DNA from 3 places in the Lactococcus sp. EKM203L genome. Region 3 is predicted to be linked to each of the others. Evidence: riboswitches for the same ligand, from Rfam matches in the RefSeq annotation. Region 3 holds a riboswitch; each other region holds the start of a gene.
The links. A riboswitch is a leader RNA that binds a small molecule or an ion and turns the genes downstream of it on or off. The one in region 3 is predicted to bind magnesium.

Region 1 (3,186 bases), on a different contig from region 3:
CTTCCACCATCAGAAATGGACCGTGAAGATTGGAATACAGCAAATAAAATAGCAGCACGCGTTCAGGAAAAAAAGGATGAAAATTAAAATTTTTAGAGCCATTGGCCCATTAATTGCAGCTTTAGCCCTTGTTGGCTTACTGATATTTCTCCCAATAAATGTTGGTATGAAATACTCAAAAGACCAACTTATTAAATTTGCTCAATCACCACTAAATACTCCAAGCTTTACAGGCTATTCAATTAAAAAACAAGCCTATTCAGACCCCGAGTTTTTACCAGTTCTTGGTTCATCAGAAATGGAACATGTGGATTCTTTTCACCCAAGTGCCTATTTCAAAAAATACAATTCTGGTTTTACGCCATTCTTAGTAGGACAACCAGGAACAACTACTTTAACCCACTTTTTCTACATGAACTCTGTGGCAAATGAGTTAAAAAATCGTAAAATTGTTTTTGTCATTAGTCCACAATGGTTTTCAAAACAAGGAATTGTTGAAAGTGAATTGAAAAACTTTGTATCCAAAGGTGAGATTTACGGTTGGTTAAAAGAAGCAGATCCTAAAGAAAATACCACCACCCAACTTGCAAAACATTTATTAAGATTTAGATCGCTTAAATCTGAAGAGACGATTTATAATTCTCTAGAACGTCTAGCAGATAAAAAACCACTGACCACTCTACAAAAAATGACTGTGGCGACCAATCTTCAATTTTGGCGAAAAGAAGATTTACTCTTCTCAAGTGTTTCACAATTCACAGCACAACCTCTTGGACTTACACCAAAAATTAATAAGTTTGCTAAAGAATTACCCAATGATCCAACCTCTGAAAACTTAGAAAAATTGGCAGTTGATCAAGGAAAAGATAGTTCAAATAACAATCCTTTCCAAATCAATAATAAAGTTTGGGATAAGAAAATAAAATCCAAATACAAACATCTTGAAAATTTTAAAAAGCATGTTACCTATTTAGAAAGCCCAGAGTATCAGGATTTCCAACAGCTCTTAAATGTGTTTGCCAAAAATAATAATGATGTTTTATTTGTTATTCAACCAGTAAATGGCTCATGGTCATCTTACACTGGAGTATCAAAAGCAACACTCGAAAATTTCAGCTCTAAAATTAAAACACAATTGCGCAGTCAAGGCTTTTATCAAATTGCTGACTTAACAGATATGTATAACACGCCTTATGCCTCTGGTGACACTGTCCACTTTGGTACTAAAGGTTGGTTGGCTACAGACAAAGCAATTGAAAAATTCATGAAGACACCAAGTAAGGTCAAATATCATATTGATAATTCGTTATTTTTATCAAAAGATTGGGCAATGAATGGTGCAACAGAGTCTATCATAAATTAAATAATAAAAAAAGATTGACAAAAATAGAAAGAACAGTTATAATTGTTTTGGTTATGCCATAAGCATAGCCGTCGGTAGGTGAGGCTACCGCAGGGATACGGGTTGCTGCCGCAGAGTCGTGGAGACACGATGAGAGGGCCAACAGTTCACGTCGAAAAACAAGGCGTGAAATAGTGCAACAACATCGCCCTGCGGAGCTAAAGCTTGAACGATAGCTTGTAACTGATTCGCTCTATAATAGTGATATCTTTTTTGGAATTATTCCCTTGCCTACGTTCAAGTTTTGTAGGCAAGGTTTTTTGTATTTAAAAAAGGAGGTGAAAAACGGAAATGGAATCCCAGACCATTAATAGTCCCGAGCCTGATAGGCCGCAGATAATTAACGTGATAAGAGCAGCTTTCCGTTTTTATCACCTTCTTTAAAGTGCCTAACGTTTGGGACTGTACACGCAAAAATATTATAGAATATGAGGTACAGACCAATGAAAAAAATTAGAAAAACACTCGAAAACACAAAAAGAGCTACAACATTTGTAGATAACAATGAAATAAATGTAAGATTAGAATTTGCAAAAACTTCTACAAAAGAGGAGCTATTTCAAAAATTTAAAACATCAAATAAAGGATTAAGTGAAGAACAAGTAGAAATCTCTCGTGAACAATATGGAGATAATACGATTACGCGTGGTAAAAAAACTTCACTTATTAAACGGCTTTATCAAGCGTTCATCAATCCTTTTACCATTATATTGTTTGTCTTAGCATTAGTTTCAGCTTTTACGGATATTATCTTAGCAGCTCCTGGTGAGAAAAATCCCCAAGGACTCATTATCATTACTACAATGGTTTTAATCTCAGGAATTCTGCGTTTCGTTCAAGAGACTAGAAGTGGAAATGCTGCTGAGAATCTCTTAAAAATGATTACGACGACGACAAACGTTCATAGATTAGAATCAGGAAGTCAAGAGATTCCTATTGAAGAAGTTCTCGTAGGCGATATTATCCATCTATCAGCTGGAGACATGGTTCCAGCAGACCTTAGGATTATTCAAGCAAAAGACTTATTTATCAGCCAAGCCTCTTTAACTGGTGAAAGCGAACCAGTAGAAAAACTAGATTTAGCTACTGATGAAAAAGATGATTCAATCACAGAGTCAGTAAACCTAGCCTTCATGGGTTCAAATGTCATTTCTGGTAGTGCTTATGGAGTTGTAATTGCAACTGGAGATGCGACCATTTTTGGTGAAATGGCAAAAAGTGTAACCGAAGACTCAACTAAAACAACTTTTGAAAAAGGCGTTAACTCAGTTTCATGGGTCCTTATTCGCTTTATGTTAGTTATGGTTCCATTTGTCTTATTGATCAATGGTTTCACTAAAGGTGATTGGATGGAAGCTGCACTATTTGCTTTAGCAGTTGCTGTTGGTTTAACACCAGAAATGTTACCAATGATTGTGACAACTTGCCTAGCAAAAGGTGCAGTCACAATGTCAAAAGAAAAAACAATCATCAAGAACCTAAATTCTATTCAAAATCTAGGTTCAATGAATATTCTCTGCACTGATAAAACTGGAACATTAACACAAGATAAAGTAGTATTAATGCGTCATTTAGATATTCATGGGCAAGAAAATATTCGAGTATTAAGACATGGATTTTTGAATAGTTACTACCAAACTGGTTTAAAGAATTTAATGGATTTGGCAATTATCGAAGGAGCCGAAGCCAAGCAAGATAAAAATCCTGAACTGGGTGGTCTAAGTAGTAAATATACAAAAGTTGATGAAATTCCTTTTGATTTTGAAAGACGTCGGATGAGTGTT
Region 2 (3,186 bases), on a different contig from region 3:
GAGTTTTCGTTAATGTTTTCTCTGCTTGAACATAGATAACCGCACTAACTGCCACGACTAAAATAACAAAAAGGGACATAAAACGAACAAAATATACTTTTTTAGACCTTTTTATTTTTTTCTTTTGTCTAATTTCTTTTCTTTTCATATCAAGAATACTTCTTTCTTTTATTAAAAATTATAACTTACTTAAACTCTTTAATTTTTCGTCAGCCGAGCTATTCAAAACCAGTCCTACTGCCAAAGTTGAAATTAAAAATGATGATCCACCTTGTGATAAAAAGGGAAAGGTGACACCTGTCTCTGGAACCAAACCAATTGCTCCACCTAAATTGACAAAAACTTGTATCAACAAAAAAGATGAACAACCAATTGAAATCATTGAATTAAATGGATCTTTTGCCCGCATCCCCACCAAAAGCATTCGGGTAATCATGAAAAAAATGACAGCTAGGATTATAATTCCACCAATGATTCCCAATTCTTCTACTATTACTGAAAATATAAAATCTGTATGAGCTTCAGGCAAAAATCCTTGTTTTTCAATCGAATTCCCCAGTCCTCTTCCAAACCAGCCACCATCTACAATCGCATAATATGAATTAGCAAGTTGATGACCCGAAGAAGCCAAGTCAGTAAAAGGATTAACAAATGCTTTAAATCGAGCATTAATATAAGATCCTGGAATCAAATCGCCTCCACTGATAAAAAGAAAGAGCAAAAAACTAAGACTAATCGTAAGCAACATCTTCCCATAACCTGAAAACCATCGCCAAGAAATTCCACTTGCACCAATCATTATCAAGGCTAAGAGTCCAATAATTGCTGTATTTCCTAAATTAGGCATACTGAGTTCCACTATCATTAGTAAGATAATCGGAAATCGCCATCCCCCTACAACTTTTTTTATGAGAGTGTTACCCTTAAAAATTGCTTGAATATCATTTTTCTCAATCTCTTCTTGTCTGTTAGAAAAGATAGAAGCAAGAAACCAAACTGTAAAAAGTTTTGCAAATTCAACCGGCTGAATAGTTCCAATCCCTGGTAAGGGAATCCATCCATGCGCTCCATTCGCTGATGTATTAGGCCCCACCCTTGAATAAATCATCAGCAAGATAATAATTAGAAAAATTATTTTTAAAATCTTTTCATTTTTTATAATTCTTAATTTTACTCGATAAATAATAATTAAAGCCACAAAACTTATAATTATAAAGACTCCTTGAGAAATTGCCAATCGATAAGGAGATAGTCCTCGGTTAATTTGATAGGGGACAGTTGCTGAAAACACCATGAGTAAGCCAACAGCTGAAAGAATCAAATAAGGAATCAAAATAGATAAATCTAAAAAACTATTTTTTGTAATTTTTTTATCCATAAATGAATCCCCCTTCGTTAATTTTCCAAATGAACGACAAGAGTATTTCTAGTTGCAAATCAATGAATAACTTTTTATTTCTTATTTTTTATTGTTGTATGAATTAATATTTTTGTCATCGGCTTGTACCTCAATTTCTGATTTATAGTAGATTTTGATTGTACAGCTCCAACTCAGAGAACTAGGTTAGATTGAAGTGATAAAAATGCTTGTCCACTTTTATGCTATCTTTCTTCCTATAGCTCCCAGGGTCTGAGCCACTGTTATTCTGTGCTTCCATTTTCACCACCTCCTTTTTTATAAAAAAAATGCCTACGCCGGTTGAACGTAGACAAGGTATGATTTCAAAAAGATACACTATCAAGTGAACTAAAGTACCCAGTATCGTTCAAGCTTTAGCTCCGCAGGGCGATGTTGTTGCACTATTTCACGCCTTCTTTTTTCGACGTGAACTGTTGGCCCTCTCATCGTGTCTCCACGACTCTGCGGCAGCAACCCGTATCCCTGTGGTAGCCTCACCTACCGATGGTTAGAAAATCTCTAACCAAAATTGCTTAAATTAAATTTTCAAAATATTTCCTAAGCAAAAAAATTATAACACGACCTATACTTTTAGTCAAATAACAAATTCATTACCTAAATTAAATGTTTTTTTATTAGTTTAAACCTCTTGTTATGACTAAGTTTTTAGAAATTAGAACTAAGACAAAAATATTATTTTTTAAAATAAAATACCAAAGATTAAAATATACAGACAAAAAGCTTATAATTGAATAATGAATTTCGTTAATAAATAAAAAAACTTCCTAGTCAATGCTGACTAAGGAGCTTTTTATTATATTTATCGAATTCCTAAAGCAATACGGGCATAACGACTCATTTTATCAACTGTCCATGCTGGATGGTTTTTGAAAGTTATTTTTTATTTGTTGTTATACCAATGATTATAGGCTAGTAAACTTTAAAAGTCAAGCAATATGTGGTATGGACTGTCTACTGAATGTACTATAAATCAGATTATAAAACACTCTTACTTTTTACCTAAAATTGGTTTAAGTTTTTCATGTAAAACACCTTCAATCATTGCAATATAACCAGCTCTAGGAAATTCTTTTTGATTATCTATCAAATTAAACCTGTGTCATGTAATAAGTAATATCCGACTTCGTCTTTCTACTTTCACCATTTATTTTAAAACAAAATCAGATTTATAACTCGCTCAAAAATAAAGTAAAATTCTTGTATTTATATTATTAATATTTGCACGCGCCTTCCAATTTTATTCCTATAATTTTGGTGTATTTCTGCTAGTAACCATAAAACTAATAGATAAAATTATAAATAATATACCTAATAAGAAAATAGTGTGTTGACTTTGTCCAAATATCAAAAATATAAGACCTGCAATAAAAAAACAAATACTTGCTATTTGATATAACTGTTTATCTTTCATAAATCATCTCCTTCAAATGTCAGACTATAATGTAATATATTATAACAAAATTCACTAAAAGCCAAACGTGCAAACCCTAATTATCTCGTATTATTCAAAAATAAATTTTGTTTAGATTGTCTTATTATTTAGTTTTTATTTTAATAGATTTAATTATGACTTAATAGCACTTTTGAAGTAGGAATATTTTATGAAATCTTTATTGATATAGGATCAATCATTGTATTTTGTTATGTCATTGATATGCTTAGCCTCTTCTTGTTCAGCATGGCTATTGAGGCACTATATAGTTAGTGCTACTTTTTCATAGTTAAGTTTTGGATTCACCACTGTTGTATAAGAGAGATAAAATAAG
Region 3 (3,186 bases):
TCACAGCAATATATTGCCCTAAGCCAGTAACATTTATTGTTTCTTTACCCCACTGTAGGCTTTCCGCTGCTATATCTGCATTCCATGCTGCTCCCGCAGCATTTATGATAGCTGTTATCAAGTACGGAAACATTGATGGAATGAGATAGCGAGTCCACCACTTGAACTTGGATAATGGAAAAATTTTTGTGACTTCTTTTATATCATCTGGTATTGCTAAATACCCAGCAATAACATTGAAAAAGTAATACCATTGACAACCAACCATGATTAGCGGCAAAATCCACCACTCAAGTTGCTTATACCCTAAACTAATAAAAATTACTATGAATGGAGTATATACGTTTGAAGGAATCGATCCAACAACTTGTCCAATTGGTTGGATAAAGCTTAAACGTCTTTTGTTACTTGCAACCCAAACCCCAAGAGGTGTAAAAATCGCTGCTGCTATAAGCATTGCTAATACTACCCTCAATGTAGTTAAAAGCATTAAGTGAGGGATTATTGAAAAATCTTCATGAGGTAAGAATCTATAAAGTTTAATAGCAGAGATAACAACCGCATACCCTAAAAGGATATACCAAATGATTGAAATATATTTCTTAACTTTTCCTAGATATTTAAAGATAAGATTTATCCTAAGAATATACCAAACTCTAGGTAACTTAAAAATCCAGAAATCTTTTATTTTTTGAATCCATTTCATTAATATTTTTCCAAAATTAGATGCTTTTACTAAATTGTATACAATTGATTTTGGAGGATTACCTTGAGTTGTTCCTTCATCATAACGATAATAATAAGTAGCTTTAACCAAAGGTTGAAAAACTAAGAAATTTAGTATGACGACATTAATAATTAAAGCAATAACAGCGAAACCACAAGCTTTAAAGTCTGCACGATCTAATGCAACTTGAATATAAGAGCCAATTCCTGGCAAAATTAAAGTTTCAGACTTAGGGATTGCGACGGTAACCTGTTCACTTGCAACAATGGCAAACCATGCTGCTGACTGAGATATGACAAGATTCCATAGTAGGCCTGGAATTGAATATACAAATTCAAGACGCCAAAATTTTTCCCAAGCACTATATCGAAATTGTGATGTTACTTCTTTCAAATCTTTGGGAACTACTTCCATTATTTGGTAAAGTGACAACATGATGTTCCATGCCTGTCCAGTAAATACTGCAAAAATGGCAAGTGCTTCAGCTCCCATTACATTACCTGGATATAATCCAAGTAAAAATGCAGTAGTGAATGTCATGAAACCTAATAAAGGAACTCATTCTAAGAAATTGACCATCGGCAAAATAATTCTTCTTGCAGTTTTAAACTTAATTGCCAATACACCACAAATAACAGAGAATAAAATTGACCACATCATTCCTACAATCATGCGAAACATTGTTCGCATTGAAAAATACGCAAGGTTTCCAATAGATAAAAAATCGTGCATTTTCTTGACATCATCCACTGAACTTTGAGACGGTAACGATGAAAGGGGTTGGTTAATAGTTATTTGTGTCACAATAAGAATAAATGCAAACAAACAAATAATACCAATTAAAATAAAATCACCCATAATAGATTTTACTTTTGGTTGTTTTGTATCAAGATATTTTCTTCTTGACATAAAAAGCCTCCTTTTCATATAAAGGGAGGCTCTCAAAATCAATAGATTATTAGTCTATTTAATCACGACATTTGAGTTTTGGCTTTCTGAGACGTAAGAAATGATATTTCTAGTTATCTTGGAAAAGCCTTGATTCGACTAGTCCTGCTTTACCCATTATTGTCTCTCGACAGTTTTGAGCGATAACCTATGTTCTTCAGAGTAACCTCACCTAATATGATTAGTTTTTATTTACTACAAAAAAAGTATAGCACTATCTATACTTTTTGTAAAATTGAAATGGGTAACCTACTTAAATTCTTTTTATTTCGAATTTTAAATAAATTATTTTGAAAAATACTTTTTTTAAACTAAATCGGGGACAATCCGTGTTCCTGCCCCACTTTTAACAAAGTTTTCCACATTTTCAAGTGAAGTAATCGTGGCTTGCTTACCAGTATTTTCGACAAAAGCGACAGCTGCTGCCACTTTTGGTTTCATAGAACCTGCCGCAAAATAACCTTCCTCTAGATATTGACGCATTTCGCTAACTGGTACAACTCCTAGAGCTTTTTGATTAGGTTTCCCAAAATTTAAAAAGACATCACCGACAGAGGTAAAAATAACTAGTTCATCAGCATCAACAAGTTCTGCTAATTTTGCTGCCGAAAAATCTTTATCAATTACCGCTTCGACTCCTTGATACCCCTTATTTTTTTCAATAACTGGAATTCCTCCGCCACCAGATACTGTAACCAAAGCTGATGATTCTAACAATGGTTTAATTGCGTTAGCCTCAACAATTTTGAGAGGTAAAGGTGAAGGAACTACTCTTCGGTAACCTCGTCCAGAATCCTCAATCAATTTCCAATCAGGATATTGAGTCTGAATATTTTTAGCCTCTTCTTGGCTATAAAAAGGTCCAATAGGTTTTGTCGGATTTTTAAAAGCCTCATCATTAGCATCAACTACTGTTCTTGTGACTACAGAAACAAATGGAACATCAGACATTCCATTATTAGCAAGAGCTTCTGTAAAAGCTTGTGCCATCCAATAACCGATTTGCCCTTGAGTCATAGCAACAGCTGTATCAAGTGGCATTGCCGGATTTTTAACTGAATTACTTTCAAGTTGTTGCAAAAGTAAATTACCAACTTGGGGGCCATTTCCATGAGTGACGACCATTTCAACATCATTGTCTTTTATTAAAGGCATTAATTGTTCGGCAGTCTTATTAAGTGCCATAGATTGTGCTTGCGCTGTAGGGTCGCTAGTTAAAATAGCATTCCCCCCTAGAGCAACTACAATACGTTTTGCCATTTTCTGTTAAATCCTCTCTACTCCTTATTTGGCTTTAGGTTGTTGTTGAGTAATACAATGGATATTTCCTCCACCATAAACTACTTCAACAGTGTTCACGCCAACTATTTCGCGGTCTGGAAACATCTCTTGAACTTGTTTTAATGCTAGAGCATCATTTTCATCACCGTATTGTGGTACGATAACTCCTTTGTTTGTAATCAAGAAATTCATATATGAAGCAATACAAATATCTCCGTCTTCACGTGGCA

Region 1: linked by a shared signal. The riboswitch ahead of mgtA (magnesium-translocating P-type ATPase) and the one ahead of HFD15_RS14205 (hypothetical protein) in region 3 are both predicted to bind magnesium.
Region 2: linked by a shared signal. The riboswitch ahead of HFD15_RS06830 (FtsW/RodA/SpoVE family cell cycle protein) and the one ahead of HFD15_RS14205 (hypothetical protein) in region 3 are both predicted to bind magnesium.

Annotation. Positions count from the first base shown of each region.
Region 1 covers NZ_JAALEQ010000005.1:31,389-34,574, reverse strand. The annotation lists gene dltC (D-alanine--poly(phosphoribitol) ligase subunit DltC) at 1-87, shown strand, start outside; gene dltD (D-alanyl-lipoteichoic acid biosynthesis protein DltD) at 77-1,363, shown strand; M-box (ykoK) riboswitch at 1,427-1,587, shown strand; gene mgtA (magnesium-translocating P-type ATPase) at 1,846-3,186, shown strand, end outside.
Region 2 covers NZ_JAALEQ010000003.1:210,716-213,901, forward strand. The annotation lists gene HFD15_RS06825 (LCP family protein) at 1-148, opposite strand, end outside; gene HFD15_RS06830 (FtsW/RodA/SpoVE family cell cycle protein) at 179-1,378, opposite strand; M-box (ykoK) riboswitch at 1,751-1,912, opposite strand; gene HFD15_RS06840 (hypothetical protein) at 2,664-2,831, opposite strand.
Region 3 covers NZ_JAALEQ010000001.1:275,945-279,130, reverse strand. The annotation lists gene HFD15_RS01515 (ABC transporter permease subunit) at 1-1,267, opposite strand, end outside; gene HFD15_RS14205 (hypothetical protein) at 1,286-1,636, opposite strand; M-box (ykoK) riboswitch at 1,693-1,862, opposite strand; gene arcC (carbamate kinase) at 1,982-2,935, opposite strand; gene aguA (agmatine deiminase) at 2,960-3,186, opposite strand, start outside.